DNA from 4 places in the Nonomuraea sp. CX421 genome. Region 4 is predicted to be linked to each of the others. Evidence: riboswitches for the same ligand, from Rfam matches in the RefSeq annotation. Region 4 holds a riboswitch; each other region holds the start of a gene.

Region 1 (3,549 bases), on a different contig from region 4:
GCGGTGGCCGAGTAGCCCTCGTTGAAGACGAGATAGATCACCTCCAGCACCGAGGCCAGCCGCCCCGCGAGCTCATCGCCCTGCGGCACCTCGAACGGGACCTTCCGGTCGGCCAGCGTTCGTTTGGCCCGCACGATCCGCTGCGCCACGGTGGGCTCGGGCACCAGGAAGGCCCGGGCGATCTCGTCGGTCGTCAGCCCGCCGAGCACCCGCAGCGTCATCGCCACCCGTGCCTCGGTCGACAGCACCGGATGGCAGGCGGTGAACACCAGCCGGAGCAGGTCGTCCTCGATCTCCTCGACATCGGGGAGCTCGTCCTCGCCGTCGAGGTCGCGGCCGAGCTCGACCAGCTTGCGCTCGTAGCGCTCCTGGCGGCGCAGCAGGTCGACGGCGCGCCGCTTGGACACCGCCATGAGCCAGGCGCCCGGGTTGCGCGGCACGCCCGACTCCGGCCACTGCTCCAGCGCCGCGACCAGCGCGTCCTGCGCGAGCTCCTCGGCCAGGCCGAGGTCGCCGTGCATCATCCGGGCCAGCCCGGCGATGAGGCGGGCCGCCTCGATCCGCCACACCGCCTCGATCGCCTGATGGGTCTCGGAAGCCGTCACCGGCCCATGAGACCAGCCCCCGGGCCCGCCCGCAACCGCGCCCGCGACGCGTCCGTCCGGCCCGGAATCTCGTGCCGGCCCGGAATCTCGTGCCGGGCCGCGATCTCGAGACGGCCCGCGGGCCCGCCACCGGCCAGGCGTGGCGGGGCGACGGGATCAAGCGCCTTCGTGGCCCTCCAGGGACCCGCGCAGGGCGCGCTCGCGCTCGGCGGTCTCGGGCGACATCGACTCCGGCGGCAGGTCGGTCGGGTCGAACACCTGCCACACGTGCAGGCCAACGCCCTCGTGCCCGCCCGGGACGGGGACCCGCATCGCCCATTCAAGGGCCTCCTCGCGCGACTTGACCTGGATCAGCCAGAAGCCGGCGATGAGCTCCTTCGCCTCGGTGAACGGCCCGTCGAGCACGGTCGCCCTGCCCCCGCTGTAGGCGATGCGGGCACCGTGCGAGCTGGGGTAGAGCCCCTCGGCGGCCAGCAGGACCCCGGCCTTGACCAGCGACTCGTTGTACTCGGTCATCGCGTCCACCAGCTCCTGGCTGGGCATGACGCCGGCCTCGGTCTCCTCGTTGCCCCTGCCAACGATCATGAACTTCACGACGCCGACCTCCTTCGTCCGTTGCCGGGGCCCCGGCCGGACCCCGCGCTCACCAACGCGTCGAACTCCGTGCCCGCGAATCGACACGTCTCGCCAGGATTGTTCCGGAGAAGCGGCGAGCGCGCGCCCGAGGGGGAGTGGGGCGCGCTCGCCGGAAGGGGGAGGCGGAAAGGAGGGTCAGGCCGCGTACGACGGGTAGCCGTAGCCGACGACCTGCCACTTGGGCCGGACCCGCTCCTCGACCTTGCCGTTGCCGGTGTTGCCCTCGATGGTGGTCAGCGTGCCGTTGCCGTTGTCCTTGACGACGAAGCCGACGTGGTTGATCGAGCCGATGCTCTTGCTGCCGCTCCAGGCGAAGAAGACGACGGCGCCGGGCTCAGGGGTGGTGCCCCAGCGGCCCTGGTCGGCGAACCACTGGGCGTGCGTCACGGTGTAGGCGTCCCAGCCGATCTGGGACCGGGCGCCGGCGTTCTCGCCGACCCAGGAGACGAACATCGCGCACCAGGCGGCGTTGAGGTAGGCGGCCCGGTTGCCGCCGTCACGGGCGATCGTCTCGGCGGCGCGCTGCGAGTCGGCGTACCACTTCTGGAACTTGGTGCCTCCCCCGTAGGCGTTCTCCGAGATGCCGATCTGGGACCTGGCCAGGGCGAGCACCTGATCCGCCGTCACGCTGACCACGTCGGCCTTGGCCGGGGTCTCCGCGCCGGCGCCCGCGTGCTGGGGGGTGTCGGCGGAGGCGGGGGCGACGACGCCGAAGGCCGCGGTGGCGGTGAGGGTGACGCCCAGGGCGGCGCGGGCGGCGTGGCGCCTGAGGGTATGGGAAAGACGACTGACGGCCATCGGTGGGGGACTCCTCGCTTCCATACCGCTTACCGAGTTAGCTGACGGGTTCGGACGTGGAAGCTGCCCTACGGCACGATGTGCCGATTCACCCCAATGAGACCTGGGTCCCCGGTTCCGCGAGAGGCGGATTCAGCGGTCGCAGGTAGATCCTGCGATGTTCTTGTCGATGGAACGGCAACGAACCGATAAAACGGACGTATGCCGCGAATGCCCCATAAGGTAATACAGCGGGCAAGGGGATGACAAGGTGGGTAACTGCCCTGGTCAGGAAAGTTGTCGGCGAGCCGCCGCGAGCAGCCCCATCATGGCGAGGCTCTCGTCAAGGGGCATGATCGCGCTCTCGGTCCGCCCGGCGGCCAGCGCGTCGCGCACCTCGCGCACCTCGCCGGCGTATCCGTTGTCCTCGGGAGCGAGCTCGTACGTCTCCGATTCGATCGACGGCCCGCTCAGGGTCATCCGTCGCGGCGCCCAGAACGGCGCCTCGATGTCGGCCCGCATCCCGGTGCCGACCACGTACGCGCTGTTGGGCAGGGCACCCAGTAACGAGACCTCCACCAGCGCCCGCCTGCCGCCCGGGTAGAGGAGCACGCCCGCCGCCTCCGCGTCCACGCCCGACGGCGCCAGCGACCCCGTCATCCGCAGCTCCGGCGGTGTCCCCAGGAGCAGCTGAGCCAGCCCGAACGGGTAGATCCCGAGGTCGAGCAGTGCCCCGCCGCCGAGTTCCGGAGCCCAGAGCCGATGCAGCGGGTCATACGGCGAAGCGAATCCGAAGCTGGCGTGCACGGAGCGCAGGTCACCGAAGCGCGGATCGGCCGCCAGCCGCTGGATTAGCGGGTTGAACCGCATCCACATGGCCTCCATCAGGAAGACGCCGGCCTCGCGGGCCAGCCGCACCATCCGCTCGGCGTCGGCGAGCGAGGCGGCCAGGGGCTTCTCGCACAGCACCGCCTTGCCCGCGGCGATCGCGGCCTCGGCCACCTCCAGGTGCTGGGCGTGCGGCGTCGCCACGTAGACGGCGTCCACGGCGGGATCGGCGCACAGCGCGGCGTACGAGCCGTGGGCCGACTCGGCGCCCAGTGCCGCGGCCAGCGCGCGTGCCCGGCCGAGGTCGCGCGAGCCGACGGCCGCCACCCGCATCCCCGGCTCCGCCGCGATGACCGCCCCTACGGTCCTGGCGATGCCGCCGGTCGCCGCGATTCCCCATGAAAGATCCCTCATAAGGAGGGATCGTAATCTTTACCCCCTGTTGAACTGATCCGGGTCGGGTCCGAGCCGTTTCCCGATGTTCATCGCCCCGATAGCCGCGATGTCCTCCTGGTCGAGGACGAAGTCGAAGACGCCGAAATTCTCCTTGATCCGCGACGGCGTGACCGACTTGGGGATCGCCACGTTGCCCAGCTGGATGTGCCAGCGGAGCACGATCTGCGCCGGGGTGCGGTTGTGCTTGTCCGACAGCACCCGCAGCGCGCGGTCCTCCAGCAGCCCCCGTCCCTGCCCGAGCGGGCTC
Region 2 (3,549 bases), on a different contig from region 4:
CCCGGTCGACCGCCTCGACGCCGCCGCCCCGGCTGCGCCGCACGGACAGCCCTTCGGCCCGGAGGGCGAACCGCAGCCGGTCCAGCCGGCCGTTCTGGGCCGCCTGCCGCGTCTTCACCACGAGCACGTGCGAGAAGCCGTCCACGTCGGCCGTGACCTGGAGGTCCACGCCGGGCAGCACCTCGGCGTAGGTGGCGGTGGGGCCGTCGAGGGCAGGCGCGGGCAGGCCGCCCGGCCAGGACACGGCCAGTGACTTGGCCCCTCGCGTGACCGTCGCCATCGGAGCCGCGCCGCCGCCGGAGAACCGTAGTCGGGCCGCCGTCGCGGCCGGGGCCACCGAGCCGTCGGGCAGGCGCCGCAGTGTCGTGTCCACCTCGACCCAGCGGCTGTCCTGGCGCACGCGGATCGGCCGGGCGTGCTGCTCCAGCACGAGGGCGCCACCGGGGGTGGCGTGGACCGTGCGCGTCTCGGTCCGCAGGGAGCCGACCTCGACGCGCTCCCCGGTCAGCCGCGCCGCCGACAGGGCCTCCCGCTCGGTGGCGGCCCCGGCCGCGGGCGGCTCGGCCCGCTCGGCCCGCTCAGCGCCCGAGGTGGCGGAGGTGGCGGAGGTGGCGGTCGCCGGCGGGACGACGGCGGTGCCGGCAACGAAAAAAGCAGCCGCCATGGCGACTGCTGTGACACGTCGGGTGGTGTGACCGGGACCTGATGGGGTGTGCCCTCTCGCCTGCACCGCGATCACCGCTCCGATAACGCGACAGGCGGGTGTCCGCATGAATCCACTCGACTCTCCTCCGGCTGGTACGGGGCGGCCCCGGGATGGTGTCCGACGAGGGAAGGGGCCGTCACGGCCGCCGGCCGATCCGACCGAACTACGATCTTGACCGCACTATACGACGCCATGGTCATCCCGTCACCAGCCCACTTCGGCCGACCCGTCCGCCGTCCTGAAAGAAACGACATCCGCGCCCCGGCGTGCGGGGCGCGGATGTCGTCCGGACGGGGGATCTCCGGCGGAGGGGGTCAGGAGGAGGTCAACCGGTCAGGCCTTGTAGGCGGGGTAGCCGTAGCCCGTGACCTGCGTCTTGGGCCGGACTCGCTCCTCGACCTTGCCGTTGCCGGTGTTGCCCTCGATCGCGGTGATCGTGCCGTCGCCGTTGTCCTTCTTGACCAGGCCGACGTGGTCGATGCCGCTGGTGGACTCGCCGCTGTTCCAGTCGTAGAAGACCACGGCTCCGGGCTTGGCGCCGTCGCCCCAGCGCTTGTTGGCCTTGAACCAGTCGGCGTAGGTGACGGTGTAGGCGTCCCAGCCCATCGTGCTGCGGGCGCCGGCCTGCTCGCCGACCCAGGAGATGAACATGGCGCACCACGGGGCGTTGGCGTACAGCTTCGGGCTGCCGCCGCCGTCACGGGCGAGGGTCTCGGCCGCGCGCGGCGAGGACATGTACCAGCTGTGGTACGGGGTTCCGCCGCCGGACGCGTTCTCCTTGACGCCGATCTGCGATTCGGCGATCTGCAGCACGCTCTGGGTGCTCACCTGGTTGGCGGGGGCCGCGGCGACCTGCTGCTGGGAGGCGTTGGTCTGCGCCGGGTGCTGGGCCGCCATCGCCGGCGCTCCGACGAAGGCCGCACCGGCCGCGATGGTCAGCCCGACTGCGATCCGGGAGGCGTTGGCCTTGATCTGGGCGCGGTTCAGGATGTTCTTGGCCATGCAGAGATTGCTCCTTGCTTCCATTCCGCCTACCGGGTTAGCTGCCGGGTTCGGGCGTGGAAGTGCCCTACGGACCGTCTCTGGAAGAGATCGACCGATTCACCCCAGAAATGAAGTGGGTCCCCGGTTTCGCGATGTCGCGGATTCGGCGGGCCACGTCGCTCTGCGCTGAAGGTTCACGCAGGTCAGGACGTAGTCTCCGGCAATTGAACGGTAACGCGGACGTCTCTCTCAGCCCTGGCGTCTACCGCATATGTCCACCAAGGTATGCGAATCGTATAGAGCACTGCAAGCGCGGTTAGGGTCCCCCTAACGGAATCCCCTATCCCGCAACGGATGTCGGCCCGAACTTTTACCTTTCCACCCTCAAACGGGCCTCTCGGAAAGGCAAAGCGGGGGCGCTCCAGACCACCCCGCGATAGATCGAACCGCGACCGGCATGGTATGGAGACTGTCCACTGTCGTGACACCCGTGAGGACCACCATGCCGATCTCCCTTGGCCCGTTCGCCGGCCGCGGCATCACCGAGCTCGCCCGCGACCTGCGCGCGGGCCGGACCACGTCGGCCGAGTTGACCGAGCTGGCGCTCGACGCCATCGCCCGGCTCGATCCGCCGCTCAACGCGTTCGTGACCGTCGACGCCGACGGGGCCCGGGCGGCGGCGCGGCGGGCGGACGACGAGCTGGCCGAGGGCGCCGATCGAGGCCATCTGCACGGCGTGCCGGTGGGCGTCAAGGATCTGATCATGGTCGCCGGCCTGCCCGTGACCATGGGATCGCGGCACTTCGCCGGCCACGTCGCCGAGACCGACGCGGAGTGCGTGACGCGGCTGCGCCGGGCCGGCGCGGTCATCGTCGGCACGACCACGACCCACGAGTTCGCCTACGGCCCCACGGGCGACCGGTCGGCCACCGGCCCCTCACGCAACCCCCACGATCCGGCCCGCATGTCGGGCGGCTCCAGCGGCGGCAGCGCGGCCGCCGTGGCCGCCGGCCTGGTCCCGCTCGCGCTCGGCACCGACACCGGCGGCTCCGTGCGCATCCCCGCCGCGCTGTGCGGGGTGGCCGGCTTCAAGCCCGCGTACGGCGCCATCCCGGCGGACGGCGTCTTCCCCCTGTCGCGGACTCTCGACCACGTCGGCGTCCTCGCGGGCGACGAGCGGGACTGCCTGCTCGCCTACCGCCACCTGGCCGGGACCGCCCCGGCCGAGGGCGGTCACCCCGAGTCCGGCGCGGATCACGGCACCCCGGCGGGCCCGCCCGACGACGCCGGGGCCGCGCGGGTGGCCTGGCTGGATCCCACCGGTCTGTTCGCCTGCGACGCGCGGGTGGTGAGCGCCGTGCGCGCGGCGGCGGGGCCGCTGGAGGAGGTCCGGCTGCCCGCGGGGATCGCGGGGGAACTACGGGAGACCTACACCGCCGTCCAGAGCGCCGAAACGGCGGCCGTGCACGCGGGCCGCCTGGCCGAGGCGCCCGAGCTGTTCGACCCCGAGGTGCTCGAACGCCTGCGCGTCGCGTTCGAGATGCCCGGCTGGAGATACGTCCGGGCCATGGACGAGCGGTCCCGGCTCGCCGAGATCGTCGGCGCGCTGTTCGACCGGCACGACGTGCTCGCGCTGCCGACCGTGCCGCTGACCGCCCCGCCGCTCGACCGGCGCGAGACCCGGCTCGGCGGCGAGACCGTCGCCGTGCGGGCCGCCCTGCTCGCGCTGACCAGCCCGTGGAACGTGCTCGGCCTGCCCGCGCTGACCGTGCCGGCCGGGACGGTGGACGGCCTGCCGGCCGGGCTGCAGCTGGTCTGCCCTCCCGGCCGGGAGCACCTGCTCTTCGCGGCCGCCGCCC
Region 3 (3,549 bases), on a different contig from region 4:
CCGCTCCAGGGTGGCGATCTGCCGCGACACGGCCGGCTGGGTCATCGAGAGCTCCCCGGCCGCGGCCGAGAAGGAGCCGAGCCTGCCCACCTCGTGCAGCACCCGGAGCGACCAAAGGTCAAGCATGCATGGAGCTTATGCCTTTCATGCCGAATCCGCAGTAGTGCGCATGCCTCGGCCGGTGGATGCTCGGCACATGGAGACGATCGACGACCATCAACTGGACTGGCTGGACGAGGTGCTGCCCGGTGGGCCCGTCCGGATCCTCGACGCCGGGTGCGGCGACGGCGGGCTGGCCGCCGCGCTGGCCCGGCACGGGCACGAGGTCACCGCCCTGGACATCTCGGCCGAGGCCGTCGCGGCGGCGCGGTCGGCCGGGGTGCCCGCCGTGCGGGCCGACCTGGCGAGTCATCGGGACGACCCGTTCGACGTGATCATCCTGTCGCTTTCGCTGCACCACATGAGCCCGCTGGAGGCCGTGCTCGACCGGGCGGCCGCGCTGCTGGCCCCCGGCGGGACCCTGGCGGTGGACGAGTTCGCCTGGGACCGGGCCGGCGCGGCGGACGCCGCCTGGTTCTACGACGCGGGCGCGCTGCTGGCCGCCGCCGGGCTCGCCGACTTCCCGCGCGGGCCCTGCCCGGACCCGGCCGGGCGCTGGCGGGCCGCCCACGCGGGATACGCGCGCGGTGACGCCATGCTCGCCGGGATCGCCGCGCGCTTCCGGATCGACGACGTACGGCGTCAGCCGTACCTGTCCCGCTACCTCGGCGGCAGGTTGGTCTCCGGCGCCGAGGAGGTCGCCGGAGAGCTGTGGCGGATCGAGCGCGAGCGGATCGCGGCCGGGACCCTCCAGCATGTGGGGCTCAGGGTGACAGCGCGACAGAAGTGACATTTGGGACCTGACACACAGGCGTTTCGTCAAGTGTGAGGAGGGTCACATTCTCATTACAGAACCCCCTGATAAACAGGGGCTCATCACCTTACTGACACCTTTATCGGATCTTTACAGCTTGACTCTGCCTTTGCTTGTTCGTGACAAAGCGGCGTAGGTTCTGGCGTCGCGGCGAACACGCCATGTTCGCCGCCCGCCGACATCGGTCCGCCGATGTGGTCGAGACAAAGATCCGCCGGTCGCCGTCCGCCTCGAACGCGAGGCCGGTGACCTGCCGAATCCGTGCAGCCAGGAGGCACGGAACCGGGGACCCAGCGATCCTTCGTGGATCAGGGGTGAATCGGCGCGCATCGCGCCGTAGGGCGACTTCCAGGCCCGAATCCGTCAGCTAACCCGGTAGGCGTTCGTGGAAGATCCAAGGAGAAATCCTGTCTACCTCGCAAAACCCCCGTCTGTCCCGCCTTGCCCTGAGTGGCGTGGCCCTCACGATGACCGTGACGGCCGGCGGCCTGGTGCACCCCGCTCAGGCCGAGGTGGCGACGGCGAGCGGCTCGGCCCTTTCCCCCGCGACGGCCACGACGGCCACGACGGGCGCCACGGTGCGGACCACGGCGCCCGCGCGGACCAACGCCGGATCGGTGACCGTCGCGTCCGGGAAGAACAAGACCGCGAAGAGTAAGACCGCGAAGAGATCGAAGGCCGCACGGCAGCAGGCGAAGGCCCGCACGGCCGTCGCCGTGGCCAGGAACCAGATCGGTGACCCGTACCGGTACGGCGCCACCGGACCCGGTTCGTTCGACTGCTCCGGCCTCGTCCAGTACGCCTGGAGGAAGGCCGGGGTGACGATCCCGCGCGTGACGAACAGCCAGTACGCACGCATCAAGAAGAAGGTCTCCTGGAAGAACCTCCAGCCAGGAGACCTGATGTTCTTCCGCGGGCTCGGTCACGTGGGCATGTACGTCGGCAAGGGCAAAATGATCCATTCGCCGAGGACCGGCTTCACGGTACGCGTCGAGAAGGTCAGCGGGTGGCGCAAGTCGTCGTTCGTGGGGGCGGTACGTCCCGGTCTGTGACCTGTAGGGCCGAATGGGAGCTGGCGGAATCTCAGCGGTCTGTCGCCGACTTGTCGTTCGCGGCAGACCGCTGGGATTCGCTCCGCCGAGTGACTCCCGGCCGCTCAGGAGGGAGACCCGGCTTCGGGTGAATGCCGGCGGTGCGACCGCGAACCTCCTGGGGTCACCGGTCGGTCACGGTTCGCGCGTCAGACGTGGACGCGGCTTTCCCGGCCTCGGGCTCGGGGCTGTCCGCGAGCTTCAGCCAGACGACCCCCGCGATGATCACTGCCAGCCAGAACGCTCGAGTGACAGTGAGTGACTCGTCGAAGAACACCGGGCCGAGGACGGCGGCGCCGACTGCGCCGATGCCCGCCCAGACGGCGTAGCCGATCCCGACGTCGATGTTCCGGAGAGCGACGCTGAGGCAGAAGAGCGTCAGCAGGAAGAACACGACGGCGGAGACGGACCAGCCCAGGACGGTGAATCCCGCGCTGCCTCCGACGCTGAGCGCGTAGCCGACCTCGAATGCTCCGGCCAGCAGGAGCACGAGCCACGCACCGGCCTTGGAACCGTGCTGTGCGCCTGTCGCGGTCATGGGGGTCAGTCCTTTCGTGATGCGGGAGTGTGGGGCGAGCGGGTGGTGCGCGGTGGGGACGCCGGATGGCTCATCAGGCCGCTCCACTGAGTTGCAGTCCGACGACGCCGGCGATGACGATGAGGATGCCGAGGAGCTTCCTCCCGTTCAGACGCTCGCCGAGCAGCAGTGCGCCGACGACGACGATCCCGACGCCTGCCACCGAGGTCCAGAGGGCATAACCGACGCCGACGTCGAAGGTGAGAAGTGCCAGGCTGAGGAAGAAGGTCGCGATCGCGCCGCTGACCAGGGTCGCGGCGGTCCACCACAGGTGGGTGAAGCCCTTCGCCTTGCTTGCCGAGAGGGCCACCGCGATCTCGAAGATCACGGCGACTCCCAGGTAGAGCCAGCTCATGGGTGTTCCTTTCGGGTAGATTCCTGCATGTACATGCATATGAGAACGCGTGATTCGGCCCCCGCGATCGGGCGCGGGGGATCGTCAGGGGACGACCAGGTTGCCGAGGTCGCTCAGAGCGCGGCTGAGCCGGCTCGCGTCGAGCTGCGGATAGTGCGCCGCCACGTGGCCGAGGAGTTCGCGAACCCGCTCCTCGTAAGGGCCGCGCACCTCCCGGACCAGGCCCTCTCCCTGCTCGGTGATGACCGCGTAGACCCCGCGCCCGTCGTCAGGGCAGATGTCGCGGCGAGTCAGGTTCTTCGCCTCCAGGCGACTCACCAGGCGTGTGACGGAGCTCTGGTTCAAGCCGACCCGCTGGGCGAGATCGTTCACGCGCAGCTCCTTGTCGGGAGCCTGGGCGAGGTGCGTCAGCGCGCGGTACTCCGTGAGCCCGACCCTGTGGGCGTCCAGGAGCCACTTGCCCAGACTCGCATCCACCGCCGACGTGAACGCGGCGACCTGGGACCATGCCGAACTGAGGCTGCCCATGGACGCGGAGTCTGAGACAGATGACTGCATGTGCATGCAGCTAAACTAGCATGATTCTCGGCCCACGCGGGCCCGGCCGGGACCG
Region 4 (3,549 bases):
CAACGCGCCGTGGGGCGCTTGCCGTGGTTGGCCTTCTTCTTCTTGCGAGCCTTGCCCTTGCGAGCGCGCCTGGCCATGGCCTCTCCTCGGTGATCGAGTGGGATGCGATCTCCAAAGTCTCGCGCCTCCGGGCTCGGCACAAGCGATCCATCGCTCCTAACATTCTTCAACATATCCATGTCATAATTTGGTGGAATCTGTTGGAAGGAGTGGGGCGTGCTCGCACAGCAGCGGCAGCAGACCATCCTTGAGCGCGTACGCGGCAGCGGTGGCGTCCGGGTGGCCGACCTCGTGCGCGAGCTCGGCGTCTCCGACATGACGATCCGCCGCGACCTCGAGGTGCTGGCCGAGCGGGGCCTGCTGGAGAAGGTGCACGGCGGCGCCACGGCCCTCGGCCCCGGCTCCACCGAGGAGCCGGGCTTCACCGCCAAGTCCGCCCGCCAGCAGCGGGAGAAGGACGCCATCGCGCGCCGCGCCGCCGGGCTGGTGCGACCGGGCACCGCCGTGGCGCTCTCGGCGGGCACCACCATCTGGGCGCTGGCCCATCACCTGGTCGGCGTGCCCGAGCTCACGGTCATCACCAACTCGATCCCGGTCGCCGACGTCTTTCATCGCAACCCGCGCGCCGACCGCACGGTCGTGCTCACCGGCGGGGTCCGCACTCCCTCCGACGCGCTGGTGGGGCCCGTGGCCGTGGCCGCGATCCGCCGCCTGCACGTCGACACGCTCTTCCTCGGGGTGCACGGGATGGGGGTGCGCGCCGGGTTCACCACGCCCAACCTGCTCGAATCGGAGACCGACCGGGAGCTGGTGGCCGCGGCGCACCGGCTGGTCGTCCCCGCCGACCACACGAAGTGGAACACCGTCGGCATCAGCACGATCGCCCAGCTGACCGAGGCCGACGTGGTCATCAGCGACGCGGCCCTGCCCGAGGACGCACGTCTTGAGCTGGCCGAGCGGGTCGGCGAGCTGATCATCGCAGAGGATTCGCAGTGAAACGGACCATCACCCACCTGGCCGACGGACGTGAGCTGATCTACTTCGACCGGCGCGACGACGCCGACCGGAGCGCGATCGACCGGCGGCCGCTCGATCCCCGGCCGGTGGCCTCGGAGCTGCGGTACGACCCGCTGACCGAGGAGTGGATCGCGGTGGCGGGGCATCGGCAGACTCGGACGTTCCTGCCTCCGGCTGACGAATGTCCGTTGTGCCCGTCGTCCGGCACGCGGGCCTCAGAGATCCCGGCGCACGACTATGACGTGGTGGTGTTCGAGAACCGCTTCCCCTCCTTCTCCGGAAATTTCGGCGCTTATGAGGATGTGGGCGGGTTGAGTGAGGTTCGCCCGGGGGTGGGGCGGTGCGAGGTGATGTGTTTCACCTCGGACCACTCCTCGTCGTTCTCGCGCCTGTCTCCCTCGCGGGTCGAGCTCGTCATGGAGGCCTGGGCCGACCGTACGGCCGAGCTGTCCGCCCTGGAGGGCGTCGAGCAGGTGTTCTGCTTCGAGAACCGGGGTGAGGAGATCGGCATCACGTTGACGCACCCGCACGGGCAGATCTACGCCTACCCGTACGTCACCCCCCGGACGAAGCTGCAGCTCGGCGCCGCCTCCCGCTACGCGGCCGGGCACGGGGGCGCCAACCTGTTCGCCGACGTGCTGGCCGCCGAGCGCGCCGCGGGGATCCGGGTGGTCGCCTCCAACGAGCTGTGGACCGCCTTCGTGCCGGCCGCCGCCCGCTGGCCGTTCGAGGTGCACGTGTATCCGCACCGGCGGACGCCCGACCTGGCGGCGCTGTCGGAGGAGGAGCGGGCCGCGTTCGCCCCGCTCTACACCTCGGTGCTGCGGGCGCTCGACGGGCTGTTCGACGTCGTCATGCCGTACGTCTCGGCCTGGCACCAGGCGCCCGTACGGCGGGACCGCGAGCTGGCCTACCTGCACCTGGAGCTGTTCAGCATCAGGAGGGCGCCCGGGAAGCTGAAGTTCCTGGCCGGCTCGGAGTCGGCGATGGGCGCGTTCGTCAACGACGTGTCGCCCGAGGAGGCCGCACGGATGCTTCGATCACAGGTAGATCACTAATTGATTTCTACTTAGAGTCGCATGACCTTCGTTTTACTACTAATATCCCTTCTGCACCGGCCATAACTGCCGTTGCGCGCCTAATCCCGGGCGCGTCGCCCGGGAACCGGGGACCCACCGCATCTGGGGTGAATCCACTTCGGTGGTAGGGCGACTCCCATGCCCGAACCCGTCAGCTAACCCGGTCGGCAGAGGGAGAGGACATCTTCGTGGCGGCTGCGCTCCCCACGCGTCTTGCCATCGGCCTCACCGCCGCCGCGGCACTGGCCTTCGGCTCAGCGCCCGCGTCGGCCGCGCCGAAACCCAGCGAGGCCCAGCTCCGGGCCGAGCTGAAGAGCCTGAACAAGAAGGTCGACAAGCTCATCGAGGCCTACAACCTCAAGCGGGTCGAGCTGGCCGAGGCCCGGCAGGCCGCGGCGACCGCCAAGGAACGGCTCGCCACCTCCGAAGAGGCCCTCACGACGGCCGAGAAGCGGGTCGCCGAGATCGCCCGGCTGCGCTACCAGAACGCCGAGCTCTCCCTGCCCAGCGTGCTGCCTCCCAGCAGCGGAGGCGGCGCGGCGGTGCTCGACCAGTTGACCGCCGAGCAGCAGGCCGTCGTCCAGGGCGTGGCCGACGCCCGGGACGAGAAGAAGCAGGCCGCCGAAGCCGCCACCGCGCTCACCGCCAAGGTCAGCGCCGACGCGACCAGCGTCGACCAGCAGCGCGACGAGGCCGAGGACCTCATCAAGGACATCGAGAAGAAGCTCCGGGATCTCATCCCGGTCAGCACCGGCCGGCGTTCCAACGGCACCTGGACACCCGAGCTGCCGTCCGGCTCGGACAACATCACCACCCGTACGCGTGCGATCCGGGCGTTGATCCAGAAGAACTTTGCGCTGCCGTACAGCGTGGGCTGCTTCAGGTCGGGTTCGAGCGGCGAGCATCCGCTGGGGCGCGCCTGCGACTTCATGATGAGCACGGGTGGTTCCATGCCGAGCGCGGCCAACTCGGCGCTCGGCGACCGCATCGCCGAATGGACCCTGCAGAACAGGGCCAAGCTCGGGGTCAAGTACGTGATCTGGAAGCAGCGCATCAACCACGGGTCCGGCTGGAGCGCCATGTCCAACCGGGGCAGCATCACCGAGAACCACTTCGACCACGTACACATCTCGATGCACTGAAGAGGGACGAACGGCATCTGACGCGCCACGCGCACCGACGACGAAGCCGATCGCACCGGTGGCTTCGCGCGCGAGCACCTACTCGACAGGCTGGCTGAGCAGTTGCGGCGCGGGTGTCCTGACCCGGTTCATCAGCCGTGCCGCCACCGAAGGGGACAGCACGCTCCCGCCCTTGGCGGCGGCCCGCGCTCCGTGCAGCAGGTCCTCCCGGGGAGCGTCCTTGAGCAGGTAGCCGATCGCGCCCGCCTCGATCGCCGGAAGGACGAGGGTATCCGGGCCGCCGGGCGGCGGCCCGGCGTTCGGCTAAATGC

What was found. A riboswitch is a leader RNA that binds a small molecule or an ion and turns the genes downstream of it on or off. The one in region 4 is predicted to bind cyclic di-AMP.
Region 1: linked by a shared signal. The riboswitch ahead of AC5L3X_RS25620 (CHAP domain-containing protein) and the one ahead of AC5L3X_RS38495 (coiled-coil domain-containing protein) in region 4 are both predicted to bind cyclic di-AMP.
Region 2: linked by a shared signal. The riboswitch ahead of AC5L3X_RS34040 (CHAP domain-containing protein) and the one ahead of AC5L3X_RS38495 (coiled-coil domain-containing protein) in region 4 are both predicted to bind cyclic di-AMP.
Region 3: linked by a shared signal. The riboswitch ahead of AC5L3X_RS21315 (C40 family peptidase) and the one ahead of AC5L3X_RS38495 (coiled-coil domain-containing protein) in region 4 are both predicted to bind cyclic di-AMP.

What each region holds. Positions count from the first base shown of each region.
Region 1 covers NZ_JCADBK010000015.1:155,843-159,391, forward strand. Annotated here, with positions in the region: gene AC5L3X_RS25610 (RNA polymerase sigma factor) at 1-605, opposite strand, end outside; gene AC5L3X_RS25615 (YciI family protein) at 762-1,190, opposite strand; gene AC5L3X_RS25620 (CHAP domain-containing protein) at 1,377-2,039, opposite strand; cyclic di-AMP (ydaO/yuaA leader) riboswitch at 2,051-2,187, opposite strand; gene AC5L3X_RS25625 (Gfo/Idh/MocA family protein) at 2,307-3,260, opposite strand; gene AC5L3X_RS25630 (aldo/keto reductase) at 3,279-3,549, opposite strand, start outside.
Region 2 covers NZ_JCADBK010000029.1:31,956-35,504, forward strand. Annotated here, with positions in the region: gene AC5L3X_RS34035 (LamG-like jellyroll fold domain-containing protein) at 1-664, opposite strand, end outside; gene AC5L3X_RS34040 (CHAP domain-containing protein) at 1,040-1,708, opposite strand; cyclic di-AMP (ydaO/yuaA leader) riboswitch at 1,720-1,869, opposite strand; gene AC5L3X_RS34045 (amidase) at 2,193-3,549, shown strand, end outside.
Region 3 covers NZ_JCADBK010000011.1:143,484-147,032, forward strand. Annotated here, with positions in the region: gene AC5L3X_RS21305 (LysR family transcriptional regulator) at 1-126, opposite strand, end outside; gene AC5L3X_RS21310 (class I SAM-dependent methyltransferase) at 197-889, shown strand; cyclic di-AMP (ydaO/yuaA leader) riboswitch at 1,155-1,310, shown strand; gene AC5L3X_RS21315 (C40 family peptidase) at 1,369-1,965, shown strand; gene AC5L3X_RS21320 (DMT family transporter) at 2,129-2,542, opposite strand; gene AC5L3X_RS21325 (DMT family transporter) at 2,616-2,975, opposite strand; gene AC5L3X_RS21330 (MarR family winged helix-turn-helix transcriptional regulator) at 3,021-3,464, opposite strand.
Region 4 covers NZ_JCADBK010000042.1:14,943-18,491, forward strand. Annotated here, with positions in the region: gene AC5L3X_RS38480 (50S ribosomal protein bL37) at 1-77, opposite strand, end outside; gene AC5L3X_RS38485 (DeoR/GlpR family DNA-binding transcription regulator) at 217-996, shown strand; gene galT (galactose-1-phosphate uridylyltransferase) at 993-2,075, shown strand; cyclic di-AMP (ydaO/yuaA leader) riboswitch at 2,143-2,280, shown strand; gene AC5L3X_RS38495 (coiled-coil domain-containing protein) at 2,285-3,238, shown strand.